2 regions of the Undibacterium sp. TJN25 genome follow, and region 2 is predicted to be linked to the other one. Evidence: predicted binding sites of a transcription regulator. Region 2 holds the regulator's gene; the other holds the start of a gene.
The links. The regulator FNR, encoded in region 2, switches genes on or off when oxygen is low (the NO sensors DNR and NnrR bind a similar motif). The targets are predictions, from matches to a motif close to TTGATNNNNATCAA.
Positions count from the first base shown of each region.

Region 1: a site for FNR is predicted at 2,849-2,862, ahead of ACO0LO_RS19060 (OmpW/AlkL family protein). Genes of this name have one in related genera too.

Region 1 is NZ_JBMPPM010000007.1:212,273-219,501, reverse strand. Features, by position in the region: gene ACO0LO_RS19080 (hypothetical protein) at 1-21, shown strand, start outside; gene ACO0LO_RS19075 (glutathione S-transferase) at 94-738, shown strand; gene ACO0LO_RS19070 (cache domain-containing protein) at 1,037-1,516, shown strand; gene ACO0LO_RS19065 (substrate-binding periplasmic protein) at 1,949-2,770, shown strand; gene ACO0LO_RS19060 (OmpW/AlkL family protein) at 2,929-3,567, shown strand; gene ACO0LO_RS19055 (4-fold beta flower protein) at 3,665-4,033, shown strand; gene ACO0LO_RS19050 (PEP-CTERM sorting domain-containing protein) at 4,366-5,151, shown strand; gene ACO0LO_RS19045 (sugar O-acetyltransferase) at 5,361-5,954, shown strand; gene ACO0LO_RS19040 (DUF6434 domain-containing protein) at 6,195-6,401, shown strand; gene ACO0LO_RS19035 (YybH family protein) at 6,450-6,878, shown strand; gene ACO0LO_RS19030 (hypothetical protein) at 7,050-7,229, shown strand, end outside.
Region 2 is NZ_JBMPPM010000005.1:141,575-148,803, reverse strand. Features, by position in the region: gene ccoG (cytochrome c oxidase accessory protein CcoG) at 1-586, shown strand, start outside; gene ACO0LO_RS14045 (FixH family protein) at 595-1,110, shown strand; gene ACO0LO_RS14040 (hypothetical protein) at 1,145-1,363, shown strand; gene fnr (fumarate/nitrate reduction transcriptional regulator Fnr) at 1,373-2,143, opposite strand; gene ACO0LO_RS14030 (hypothetical protein) at 2,394-2,957, shown strand; gene ACO0LO_RS14025 (SRPBCC family protein) at 2,962-3,360, shown strand; gene ACO0LO_RS14020 (hypothetical protein) at 3,357-3,590, shown strand; gene ACO0LO_RS14015 (class I SAM-dependent methyltransferase) at 3,708-4,337, opposite strand; gene ACO0LO_RS14010 (HAD family hydrolase) at 4,396-5,220, opposite strand; gene ACO0LO_RS14005 (CysB family HTH-type transcriptional regulator) at 5,217-6,158, opposite strand; gene ACO0LO_RS14000 (sulfite exporter TauE/SafE family protein) at 6,571-7,229, shown strand, end outside.

The DNA.
Region 1 (7,229 bases), on a different contig from region 2:
AGCGCTGCAAAATCCAAGTGAACAAAAATGAGCTCAAATGAGCCAAAAACGCATTTGCAGTAAACCGATCTTCCAACACGCAAAGGAGCTTTGATGCAACTGATAGGAATGCTGGATTCACCTTATGTCCGCCGCACGGCGATTTCATTGCAGCTGCTGGGCCTGCGCTTTGAACACCGCTCGCTGTCTGTGTTCAGCACCTATGACCAGTTCAAGCAGATCAACCCCGTGGTCAAGGCGCCGACGCTGGTGTGCGATGACGGCGAGGTGTTGATGGAATCGACGCTGATCATCGACTATGCCGAGGCACTGGCCGCGCCGCGCAAGAGCCTGATGCCGGCTGATATCAAGCAACGGCAGCATACGCTGCGCACTATCGGTCTGGCGCTGGCGGCCCTGGACAAGGGCGTACAGATTGTCTATGAGCATAATATGCGGCCTGCCGAGAAAGTGCATGCACCCTGGATGGAGCGCGTCGCCGGCCAGTTGCTGGCAGCGCTGGATTTGCTGGAAGCCGAATTGAAAGCCGCACCGCTGGCGGTGACCAGCGATACGATGACGCAGGCCGGCGTCTCGGTGGCAGTGACGTGGAATTTCCTGCAGCAGATGGTGGCTGATGTCGTGCCTGCAGCTTCCTACCCGCAGCTGCAGGAGTTTTCGCGGCAGGCGGAGCTGCTGGCGGAATTCAGGGCGGCGCCGTTTGGCGACGGCACCTATCAAAATCCCGCCGAGTCCTGATTAAATCGCTGGCAGCTTGATAGCCTGCATAGTCCCTTGGTTCCGCATGGTGGAATCAAGGGGCTTCTTCCGTGAAGTTCAAGTGTGTTGAGCAGGGTCGCAGCAGCTTCATTGGTAAGCCAAAACAACAATTCACATGCCAAGCTTGTGCCTTTGAATTCATTGTAATAGCATAGTGCCATGCGGAAACATATCGTTACATATTAGCGTATGCAGCGCATGTTTTTGTTGATCCGCCGCTACTGAACAACGGACACCCAAAAAATCCTATATCGCCTACATCAAATTCGGAGACCAAATGAAACAATACTTTTCTATCGCAGCATCCGCTGCCTGCCTCGCCCTTTCCATGAGCGCTTCTGTCGCCTACGCGGCAGCAGACCGGGGCACGGAGCCGGAAGCGCAGGAAATGGTGAAAAAAGCGGTGGCGCTGATTAAATCCGCCGGCCCTGAAAAAGCCTACAAGGTATTCACCGAACACCCGGACGGTGCATTCAAGGACAGGGACCTGTACGTGTTCGTGTATGACTTCGACGGCAATTGCCTGGCGCAAGGTGCGAACCCAAAAATGATAGGCAAGAACCTGATCGCGCTGAAAGACGGCGACGGCAATGCCTTCATCAAGGGCGAGATCGATCTGGTCAAAAAATCCGGCAAAGGCTGGTACGGTCCGTATAAATTCACGAACCCGAACAGCCAGGGATATGAACTGAAAAAATCCTACTGCGAACGCGGCGCCGGCGACACGATGGTGTGCGTGGGAACTTACGTTAAATAAAAAAACAGCGTGGCGTGGTTCCAGATTTATATAGAACCATGCCATGCTGTCGCAATTCAAAGCGGCCCCGCCATGCGTAGTGCATGGCGGGGCCGTCTTATTTCCGCTAGCTGCTGTGACAGCTGCTTTGCCGCTGGCAGGTGTTCAACTTTCCCTATCCAGGCTGACCTCCTCGAATTGTTACGTTTAATGACATTTGTCGTTTTGATGCCATACGGACCAGGCCACCCCGTGTTACGCGGCAACTTTTCCTGTGGGTTTACGTAGCAGGAGGTTTGTGGATGAATTCGGTAGTGGTAATATTCTAAAGTGAGCCCTGCCATCAAGCAGTAGCAAAAGAGGGGCTGGCAAAGAAAAGCAAATGCCTCACCATCGGCCGAAGCAGAGCAGCGCCGGAAGCAATCCATAAAAAACACTTGCAAGGGACAGGCGATGCACAACGCTGTACCAAAACCGGAGGCACTGTCGCTTGCGCGCGCGATGAAATCCATGGTTTTCACGGTATCTGCCGTTTGCTGCATGCTGGTTGCCGGCCTTTGTTTTTTCGCCCATGATGCGGCAGCTGCACGCGGTACCGAGGCGGCCAATACGGCCCATGCGTCCGATACGCTGACGCTGGAGGCCGCCTTTGTCAATTTCCCTCCTTATTCTATTGTCGACGACAACGGCCCCGTGCGCGGCCCCATGGTCGATTTAGTAGAGAATCTGCTGAAACAGACCGGTATTCGTTATACGCTGGCCGGCTATCCGCTGAACCGCATCAAGGCCAATATCGCTTCCGGCAAGACCAGCATTTTTGTCGGCCCGCGCGGCATCAGCGATGTCCTGTACAGCCCCGAAAGAATACTGCTGAACAGCATCAACCTGTATAGCTTAAAAGGGCGCGCGCTGCCGAAGTCGATAGAAGAGCTCAAGGGCAGGTCGCTGATCGTCCTGTCGGGTTACAGCTATGACGGCATGGCTGCGCGTGTGACGGACCCCGTCAACAAGATCCGGGTGACCGATGCGTATACGCATGAAGCCGCCTTCAAGATGCTGCTTGTCGGCCGCGCGGAATTCGTGCTGGATTACCAGAGGCCGGCGGAGTTCGCGCTGAATAATATCCATGGCCAGGATGCGGTGGATTATCGCGAGCTGGCGCGCGCCGAATTTTTCCTGATACTGAACAAGCGTGTGCCCAACGCAGAGCAGGTCATGCAAAGACTGGCGGCGGCCTACCGCATACTGAAGCAATCCAACAGCGTGCTGAACTGACTCTTAATTGACTCTTAGTTGACTTTTTTGTCCTGCCGCTCCCGTATCGCCTTTCCTTGATCTAGGTCAAGCCGGGTCTTGATGCAGATCAAGGCTGCTATTGCGTCGCATGATTACACTTCTCCTTATACCAATGACGAACGATGAGGGAAGTAAACATGAAAAAGGCAGTGATGATTTCCGCGCTGAGCGCGGCCGTTTTGACACTCTTTGCAACTGCGGCCAATGCTGAAAATGCCGCGGCAACTGCAGAAGCAAGCCCGTGGATGCTGAGGGTACGCGCAGTCCACCTGGCGCCGGCAGACAAGTCCGACCCCATCGCCGGTGCTGGTGTGGCAGACCGCCTGGGCGTGTCGGAGAAGACCATTCCCGAAGTGGATATTTCTTATTTCTTCACGCCGAATATCTCTGCCGAACTGGTGCTGACCTATCCGCAAAAGCATGATGTGACACTGGACGGCAAGCGCATCGGCAGCTTCAAGCATCTGCCGCCGACACTGCTGGCGCAATACCATTTCCTGCCGGAAGCGCAGTTCAACCCCTACGTAGGCGCGGGCGTGAACTACACCCGCATCTCCAGCGTGAACCTGCTGGGCGGTGCAGGCTCGCTGGAAAACAGCAGCACCGGACTGGCGCTGCAGGCAGGCTTCGACTACAAGGTGGACCGGCACTGGTCGTTCAACGTCGATGTGAAAAAAGTGCAGATCCGCAGCGATGTGTATATCTCCGGTGCAAAGGCCAGCGCCGTCAAGGTGGACCCGCTGATGATAGGCGTGGGCGCAGGCTACCGCTTCTAAAATCCGCTTGGCGAAGGCATTGCCGGCATTGTGCGGCAATGCCCTCCGCGCATACACTGATACACTGTCCTTTTCAGGTGAAAAGAAAGGGCCGCAGATGACAACGATGACACCGGTCTTCGACCGCAATTGCACCCATGTAGGCTGGTACGACGCAACGCATGCCTATGTATTCGACACCCGCATGCAGTTCATCGCCTTCGTGCATGGCCGAGGCCTGTTCTCGTTGCGCGCGAAACACCTGGGCTTTTTCATGGATGGCATCTTCCGGGACCGCCAGGCCGGCGCTGTCGCCTTTACCCCCGGCCACACTGTCGGCGCCACACCACCCGTGCCTCCGGTGCCACCGACGCCGGCAGTGCCGCCCACCTTGAATACGCCATCTGCGCCGCCCACGCCGCCGGCGCCTGCAGCGCCGCCGGGCGCCTGGTCCAGGATGGGGTGGGGCGCCTTGCTGGCAAGCTAAAGTCGCCAGCTTCCTGGCGTCAGCGCTGCCCTCGGACAAGCCAGCGGACCAGAGCATCCTGAGCCCTCATCATGGGGTGCCTAAAAATCACCGAAACGGTGGGTAAGCCATGCAGCTTTGCTCAAAAATTTATTTCCCGGTTTTTTCTGGCCAAGATTGCGTAACTAAATGTAACGTAATATGTCGAAATACTTTACAAAAAGTATAGATATATTAATATTAAATTTTAAGTCATTGATTCCAAAAAGTTAATTATTTTGGCACAGGCTTTGCTATATAGCCCGTGCAGTATTGTTTAAAAATTAACTTTGATAAATCAGGAGTACGACTTAATGAAAAAACTTAGCTTGGCGCTTGCAATCGCCTTGATGTCCACCGGCAGCGCCTTTGCCAGCCCTTTCGTCAACGGCGGCTTTGAAGACGGCAATACCAGCGGCTGGACAACAGGCGCCGGATACCGTGGCAATACGCTGAACGCCGGCATGACGCCAGATCTGTTCCTGCCCAGCGGCGCTCTGTACAACGCCTCCTACACAAATCATTCCTCCCTCATTTCCGCAGGCACAGTGGATCCGATATTGGGCGGCCTGCTGGGCAGTACTGTCTACAACGGTAACTACTCCTACCGCGCCGAAGACACCACCAGCGGTGGCTATGCCTCCGTCATCAGCCAGAAAGTGACCAACTACACCGATGCCAACATTTTCTTCGCGTGGAAAGCCGTGCTGGAAAACGGCGGCCACTCGGATGATGAATCCGCGCTGATGATGATCGTGCTGCATGACGACACCAACAACACCGATGTCATCCGCCGCGTCTACAACGCAGGCGATGGCGGCGGCGGTGTGGATGGCCGCTTTTCATCCAGCGGCGATTTCTTCTATACATCCCAGTGGCAGCTGGAACAGCTGAACATCGATGCCAGCCTGTCCGGCCATGACTTTACGCTGTCGCTGCTGGCCGCAGACTGCAACCCCACCGCGCATACCGGTTACGCCTACCTGGACGGCTTCGGCGCCGTGCTGCCACCGGCCGATGTACCGGAACCAATGTCGATTGCCCTGTTCGGCCTGGGCCTGACCGGCATGGCAGCAGTGCGCCGCCGTAAAAAGAAGTAATCAGAAGTAATCAGAGTATTCAACAATGATGTAAGCCCGGCGCAACTTCGCGCCATGATGCCGCCCGGTGCAGACCAGGCGGCATTTTTTTTGGCGAGGAGCATGGCAGGCAACTGCCCTGGCCGCCGCAAGCCCACCGCCGGAACCCAAGTGCAGCATGCTATATGATGAACCTCCGCCCTTATATTCCCACATGCAGGAGATGATCCATGGCACAAAACAAGCCTGACGCCGACCCCGGCGACACCCGCAGCCAGAAAGAAAAAATGCTCGCCGGCGATCTGTACATTGCCGACGATGCCGAGCTCAGCCAGGCCGGCCGCCGCGCCCACCTACTGGCCCGCAACTATGAAGCGCGCTATGCAGAGAACCTGGAACAGGCGCAGCAGGTGCTGCAAGAACTGCTGGGCGAGCTGGGAGAGCAGGTCCACATCAAGCCGCCGCTGTACGTGGATTACGGCTTCAACATCCGCATAGGCGCCGGCACCTTTGCCAACTACGGCCTGGTCGCACTGGACGTGGCTGCCATCACCATAGGCCGCGACGTGCAGATCGGCCCCAACGTACAGCTGCTGACGCCGACCCACCCGGTAGAGGCCGACCTGAGGCGCGCCAAATACGAAGCCGCCAAACCCATCGTCATCGGCGACAACGTCTGGCTGGGCGGCGGCGCCATCGTGCTGGCCGGTGTAACCATAGGCGAAAACAGCGTGATCGGCGCAGGCGCGGTGGTGACCAGGGATATTCCGGCGAATGTGGTGGCGGTAGGGAATCCCGCGCGGGTGATCAGGGCGCTGGCCTGAACTGCAGCGCTACCGGCTTTCTTCCGGACGGATAACGAAGGTAACCGGGCAGGCAGCCGTTCCATCCTCACGATCTGGCTGCCTTGAAATAGCCGTCATGCCACGCCATCCTGCCACTGCACTCTGATGTTGCATTGACAATGTTTCTATGTCAACATGCCGTAAGCTTTTCTTTCTGCGTTCTTTCTACATTACCCGCTGCATTCACCATGTACAGCTCTGTGTAAGGAAAAAGTAAAAATGGATTTCGACTGGCATGGCAATCCCATCACGCGCACGACCGCGGTGGATGATACTTACAAGAACACGCAAAACGTGCGCCGCTTCATGACGCTGCAATGCGGCCCCGCCTTCAAATTCGACCGCGACTTCATGGCATGGATACGCAACGGCACAAGCAAAAACATGGGCGACGTTGTGGACGAATGGCTCAGGCGCAACGGATAGCGCGTTGGGTGGCTAAGGCCTACAGCCGCGCATAAGCAGGAGAGATAAATGAACGATCTTGATAGCCGGATTTTGCTCATGCTGAACGCCTATAAGGCAGCGGTCTTCAGTAAGGATGTGGATGCCTTCATGCGCCTCTACGACGACCGGGTAAGGGTATTCGACACCTGGGGCGTATGGTCCTACGAAGGTGCGGCGGCATGGCGAGGAATGATAGAAGAGTGGTTTTCTTCGCTGGGCACCGAGAAAGTGCTGGTGAACATGGACGAGGTTCAGGTCGTCGCCGGCACGGATCTGGCGACGGTCAGCGCGATAGGGAGTTATGCGGCGATCTCGGCAGAAGGCGTCAGCCTGCGCGCGATGCAGAACCGGCTTACGTGGGTGCTGAAGCTGGAAGGGGGCGCCTGGAAGATCGTTCATGAACATACGTCGGCGCCTGTGGGATTTGAAGATACGAAGGCGATACTTAAGCGGTAAAGCTATGTCTGGCAGACGGTAGGTTAGGCTAAGAGTTATCAGCCCAACACTCAACCTTCGCATATCCATAATATCTCGGCAGGCATCGAATGCTGGGCTAGCCCAAGCTACGCAACTGACATCACGGAGCCGCGAAGGGCGCAAACCCAAAGCTTCGACAGGAGGCCTTAATTGAAAATCGAAAACCCAGGTTTCATCGCGACTGAAGACATTCTTTGGTTACAGGCAGATGGCACGGAAGTATTGATTCAAGCTGCCATAGGTGTGCCGTATCGGAGGCCAAATGCATGGGCGTGCCCGACAGCGTTAGCCGGAGTGGATAGGCGATATTCCGACATCGTGGGGGAGAGT
Region 2 (7,229 bases):
CATCGATATCCGCAACGGACTGCAATATGAATGCATAGGCTGCGCAGCCTGCATAGATGCCTGCGATGAGGTAATGGATAAGATAGCGGCACCGCGCGGGCTGATCCGCTTTTCCACGGCCAATGCGCTGAAACGGAATTTCTCGCCGCAGCAGATCCTGCAGTCGATCTTCCGGACCAGGGTGCTGATATACAGCAGCCTGCTGGTGTTGATTACCGCTGTCTTCTTCGGCAGCCTGCTGACCCGCACGCCGCTGAAACTGGATGTCATCCGTGATCGCGGCTCCATGGGCCGTGAGCTGGAGGAAGGCGTTATCGAAAACGTTTACCGGCTGCAGATCATGAATACCGATGAACTCGCCCATACCTACCGGCTCAAGGTATCCGGTCTTGCATCCGCCAGCCTGGAAACGCCGGAACGGATAGAACTGGGTGGAGCGACGAGCAAGGCCGTGCCGGTGCGTGTACATGCCGGCCATGGCGACGGCAAGCCGGGCAGTAACCAGATCTGGTTTGAATTGCAGGCGGAGGACCGGCCGGACTTGCAGGTCAAAGAAAAAGCCGTATTTTTTATTCCACGCTCATAGGAGGCAATATGCCTGCACTACCCTTGGAGAACCACCATCCTGTCCCCTGGTTCAAGCAATTGTGGCTGTGGCTGCTGCTGACGCCACCGCTGATCTCCGTCGTCGCAGGGTCCTATATGGCCTCGCTTGCCTACCACGCACAGGACCCAATGGTGGTTGACGACTACTACAAGGAAGGCCAGGCCATCAACCGGGACCTGCGGCGCGACAAGGCCGCCGCCGCATTGAGACTGGGCGCATCCTTGCAGTATGACGCCGCTGCCGGCATGGTCGCAGGCAGGCTGGCCGGCAACGACGCCGTGCCCGCAGGCACGCTGATCGTGAAGCTGGTGCATCCCACGCAGCCTGAAAAGGACAGGACAATACGCGCTCAAGTGGACAGCGCCGGAAACTTTGCAGTGCCGCTACCGCTGCTGGACAGGGCCCAGTGGCAGGTCTCGCTGGAAGACCAGGCCGGCCTGTGGCGCATCAGCGGCACCTGGAACTGGCCGCAACAGCAGGGAATAAAGCTCAGCCCCTTGTAAAACAAAAATCAGGCAAGCAAAGAAGGAGACAAGCATGCGCATTGCGATATCGATACTATGGCCTTCGTTCCTGACGGCGATTGCTGCTGAAGGCCTGTTCTTTTCGCTGTTTGATCCGCGCGAGCTGGCGCTGGCAGGCAGCCATATCGACATGTCTGTGACTGCTGTCTATACGCTGGGATTTTTCTGCTTCTGGCTGTTCTGTTCGCTGGCCAGCTCACTGACCTGCTACCTGCTGCAAGTGGAAGAGTAAAGTACAGCGCTAGCTGCAGGTTTCCGTACCGGCAGCCAGCGCTTTCAACCTGGGCAGTTGCAGCAGTTCGATGTCGCGATGGTCCACCTTCATCAGGTCCAGCTTTTTGAACTTGGACAGCAGGCGGCTGACGCTTTCTATGGTTAGCCCCAGGTAGTTGCCGATCTCTTCACGCGACATGCGCAACTGGAAACGGGTGGACGAATAGCCGCGGGTCGCATAACGCGATGACAGGTTGACCAGGAAGGCGGCAAACCGCTGGTCGGCACGCATGCTGCCCAGCAGCAGCATCACATTCTGTTCGCGGGTGATCTCACGGCTCATGATGCGATGAAAATGGCTCAGCAGCGTGGGTATCTCGGAGAACAGGCTTTCCAGCCCGGTGAATGGAATTTCGCATACCTCGCTGTCTTCCAGCGCCACGGCATCGCAATGGTGGCGCTCGGTGCTGATCGCATCCATGCCCAGCAGCTCTCCCGCCATCTGGAAGCCGGTAATGTGCTGCTGGCCGCCGGAATTAATCCGGTAGGTCTTGAAATGGCCGAAGCGGATTGCGTACAGGTTGGTGAATGGGTCATCCATACGGTACAGCGCCTGATCGCGCGCCACACGGCGACGACGGCCGATAATCTTGTCCAGCTTGTCCATATCCGCCTCCGCCAGCCCCATCGGCAGGCACAGCTGATGCAGGCTGCATGACGAACAATGCGCGCGTATCTCATGGAGACTGACAGGTAAGCTAGGGTGCAAAGCAATACTTTGCGGTATCGTGTTTTCCATTTGGAATGGCTGGTGTACAACGCTGATCAATCCTTGCAGTTTACCTTATTTTGCACTGTGGAAAACAGTAATTGCACGAAGATGTGCCCACGCCGGCTTATTTCAGCGATCCCTCAACGCCGGCTGCAGAGGATCGCCGCGAGCATTTATAATATCGGCAACGTATGCGATGTTGAATGAGACTCCCTCGGCCCGTCCCAGCGCAGGTATCAATGCATCGTGACCAGAACAAAGCAATCCAGGAGATCGAATGCACCCTTTTAAACGCCTGATCCTTGCAGCATTGGGCACCGGCATGCTGATCGCAAGCCTCGCCGCCCACGCCCAGGCTCCCGCAACGCCGGCTGCCCCTGCAACCCCGGCAGCTCCAGCCAAACCTTGCGAGAGTGAAGAATACCGCCAGTTTGATTTCTGGCTGGGCCAGTGGGATGTCTACCTGCCCAACGGCAAGACTGCCGGCGCCAGCGTCGTGCAATCCTTCGCCGACGGCTGCGCGCTGCTGGAAAACTGGTCCGGCACCGGTGGCTTCACCGGCAAGAGCATCAACATCTACGACATCACCGACAAGAAATGGCACCAGAGCTGGGTGGACAACAGCGGCAGCCGGCTGGCGCTGGAAGGCGGCTTCGCCGACGGCAAGATGGTGTTATGGACCGATGCTGCCAACCCGGACAAAGCCGGCGCCATACTCCGGCAGCAAATCACCTGGAGCAGGAATGCGGACGGCTCGGTGCGGCAGCTGTGGCAAACCTCCGAAGACGCAGGAAAAACCTGGAACACGGCGTTTGACGGCAAATACGTCAGAAGGAAATAAGCCCATGGCCGAACAACTGCGCCATCTCAGCATCCACATCCTGCGCTCCGCACAGGCAGTCTACGACTATGCAAGCCAGCCGCTTCATTTCGCGCACTGGGCGTCCGGTCTTGGCAGGGGGCTGGCGCAGCAAGGCGGCGCCTGGGTTGCCGATACCGATGCAGGCCAGGTTGTCATTCGCTTCAGCGACAGAAACGATTTCGGCATACTGGACCACTGGGTCAGCCTGCCCAATGGACAGGTCATCTACGTCCCGCTGCGTGTCATCGCCGTTGGCGAACACAGCGAACTGGTTTTCACACTGATGCGCCAGCCCGGCATGGATGGCGCCAAATTCGCCGCCGACGCCGCGTGGGTCAAACGCGACCTGGCCCGGCTGAAAACCCTGCTGGAGGCAGCATGAGCCTCAGCCGCCGCACCAGCAGCCGCCTCATCTCTTTGTCGCTGGCCGTCACCGTCATGTCCATCCTGTTGTTGCTGGTGTCCTACAGTTCGGAATTTGCGTTGCACTGGCTGTTGGGGCTCGATGGCGACGAGCAGGTGAAGTTTCGGGATATATGTTCGCTGGTGGCGATTGGGGCGCTGGTGCTGGCGGCGATGGTGAATCAGGGCATGCGGCAGGGGCGCAAATAGCCAGTATGCCGCTTCAGCAGCATCTGGATTGCTGGCCGGGGTGGCCTAGTCAGCAATCCCAAAAAGCCACACTCAATTTGAACTTAAAGCACGGTCAAGTAGTTAGTGCAGTTGCTACTACCGCAGCACGCAAGTCAACATCCAGTAATACTCCGTCCTTTGTATCCGGATATCCTTGGCCGCCGGGCCAAACCGTTTCCGTAAAGTGCTATCGGTAGGAAAATTCTTCACGATCTCTACGCGTGTGCCGTCTTCCTGCAGGCGCAACTGGTAGGTATTGCCTTCCAGGTCCGTGCGGGCGATAGGTGTGCTGCTGCCTTCCACGTAGTTGTTATCTATCAGCACCAGCTGTTTGTCCTTGCCGCCGCTCTTGCTCAGCTGGGCCAGGAAGCCCGTCTGCTCTTCGCGCTTGATATGCGACCACAGGTGGCCGGCGAAATAGGCACTGTAGTCGCCCTGCGGTGCATTAAAAGCATCGGCGATGGCAAACTGTACTTTGCCGGGCGGGTAGTCCTTGCTCTGCGCGATATCCAGCATAGGCTGGTTGATGTCGGTCGCCGTCACCAAAGCCGCATCGGCCGCATAACGCTCGGTCCAGTAACCGGTGCCGCAGGCGAGTTCCAGCACTTTATGGCCTTGCAAGGCGGTGCAGATGAGTTGCTGAAGAATGACCAGATCGGCCTGGCGCTCGGGCTTCTGGTAGTTCGTTTCGTAGGTCTTGGCGCGCTGGGCGTAGTATTCACGCATGGGGATATCCTCTTTGCTCTGTTGCTTGTTATTGCTTGCTATTGCTTGTAACTGCTGCTCACTGCTTGTTCTTTATCTGCACTACCTGCCTGGCATCCAGGATGGCATCCGCCAGTTCAACGAAGCCGGCGCCGTATTCCCGCTGTGTTACATAAGCCGGATGCGCGTCAAAACGATCCAGGAACCTGCGCACGTTGGCAACGCCCACCGTCAGCGGGTAATGCCCGAACATCGACGCATCGTTGGCCGAATCGCCGATGAACACATATTGGCGGCGCGCGGTCTCATCGTCTACGCCAAACACCTGCTGCAATACCCGGTGGCTCATGCTTTGCTTCGAGAACGGCATGACCGATGCGTGGGCATGGATGCTGCTGGTGGTCGCGTACAGGCCCTCCGCCTGTATCAACGCCGCTACCGCCTGCAGGCGCGGCAGCGGAATAGGCGCAATGTTCTCGCCTATGTCGAAAGCCAGGTCGCCCACCCTTTGCGGCGCGTCTTCCGCGATATGGATATCAGGGAAGTGCTGCTGCATGGTAAGTGCAAATGCCTGCAGCCGCTGCCGGTGTTGTTGCCGCGTCTGCGCATCGGCGTAAAACAGCGACTGCTGCCTGCCGCTGCTGTCCAGCCAGAAGGCGCTGGCGCCGTTTTCCGCGATCACCGCATCAAAGCTGCACAAACGCAGCAAGGGCAGCGTCCAGTAGGTCGGCCTGCCCGTCACCGCGATGACTTTCAGGCCCGCGGCGCGCACCCTGGATACTGCATCCAACGCCGCGACTGTCAATTTGCCGTGCGTCGTGAAAGTGTCGTCGATATCGGTCAGTATGCCGCCAAGCCGGCTGCGCTCGGCCAGCGGCCAGTCTGCCAATGCCTGCATGTTCATAAATCGTAGGTATCCTTGCCACCTTGCATCACCTGGTCGATCAGCTTGCGGTTCAGCGTGGGCGTCAGCAGTTCAATGAAGGTATAGATATAGCTGCGCAGGTAGGCGCCGTTCTTGACGGCGACGCGCGACACATTCATGCCGAACAGGTGGCCTACCGGGATAGAGCGCAAGCCCTTGTCGCGCTCCGCATCGAAAGCCATGCCGGCAATGATGCCGACGCCCATGCCCAGCTCCACATAGGTCTTGATGACGTCGGCGTCTATTGCCTCCAGCAGGATATCGGGCTTCAGGTTGCGGATTTCAAACGCGTGGTCTATCTTGCTGCGGCCGGCAAAAGCACCGTCATAGGTAATCAGGGGATAGTGTGCCAGCTCTTCCAGCGTAATGCTCTTCAGCTTCAGCAGCGGATGTTCCGGCGTTACCACCACGACGTGCTCCCACTGGTAGCAGGGCATGGAGACAAGGCCGTCTATGCCGGCAATGGCTTCCGTGGCGATGGCAAGATCGGCCTGGTCGCGCATGACCATCTCAGCGATCTGCTTGGGATTACCCTGCAGCAGCGACAGCCTGACTTTGGGGTAGCGCTGCATGAAGGCCTGCACTACCTTGGGCAAGGCGTAACGTGCCTGCGTATGCGTGGTGGCAATGGTAAAGCTGCCGCTGTCCTGCGCCGCATATTCCTTGCCTATGCGTTTCAGGCCGTCGATTTCCTGCATGATCAGTTCCACCGACTTCAGCACCGCCCGGCCCGGCTCAGTCAGGCCGCGAATACGCTTGCCGTGGCGAGTAAAGATATCAACGCCAAGCTCTTCTTCCAGCTCGATGATCGCCTTGGATACGCCGGGCTGCGAAGTGAACAGCGCCTTGGCTGCTTCGGTCAGGTTAAAATTTTGCCGCACGGCTTCGCGGACAAAACGGAGTTGGTGTAAGTTCATTATTGGCCTTGATATCCCGACGCATGCCATAAAGCAATAAAATGACGATCGGAAGACTGCAGAATAGTGTTTTGGGCTCATCTGGCAGCGCTGTGCTGCGGGAAGCCTCTTATGCTTGAGAGTTTGGTTTTTTAGCTTGTTATATACTGTTATAAGTATATAGCTTCTTGGACTAATGCAGAGGCTTTACGCCTCTTTTAAGTTCAAAAAAGTAGCGTATGGACATAGGTTATTAATATTTTTGCATGCTTTTGATCATGCTTCGGGCGGGTGCTTTTGCCAAAACCGCAAAATGAGGAGAATAAGCAGAACGCCTATACTTATATCAAAATCGTATATAAGCAAATAAATACTAAGTAGTTTGGAATAAAGCGGGGATTCATTACCATGCATCTACTTTGCGCGAGATAACATGACATTAACCTATATAGTTTCCGGTTTTGCAGTAGGAGCTTTAGTGGGCCTGACCGGTGTCGGCGGCGGCTCATTGATGACGCCTTTGCTGACCCTGCTATTCGGCGTCACTCCGACGGTGGCGGTGGGCACCGACCTGGCATTTGCCTCCATTACCAAGGCGGCCGGCACGTTCACGCACAGGCTGCGCGGTACTGTGGACTGGCAGGTAGTGCGCCTGCTGTGCTACGGCGCCTTGCCCGCCGCAATCATCGCTACGCTGGGCCTCAAGCATTTCGGCGCGCTGAACAAGGAAATCGGCCAGGTGATCCGCTACTCCATCGCCGGCTCCGTCTTCCTGACAGTCATCGCGCTGCTGTTCAAGGGCAAGATGCTGGCCTGGCTGAACGCACACCCTGAAAAACAATTGCAAGGCACGCAGCTCGCCGCTGCAACCATACTCGCGGGCCTGTTGCTGGGCACGCTGGTCACTATTTCATCCATCGGCGCCGGCGCTATCGGCGCGACGCTACTGGTGATGCTGTATCCGCGCATGCCCTCCGCGCAGATCGCCGGCACCGACATTGCCTATGCCGTACCCCTGACCGCCATTGCCGCCTTCGGCCACTGGTGGCTGGGTTCCATCCACTGGGATCTGCTGGGCAGCCTGCTGATAGG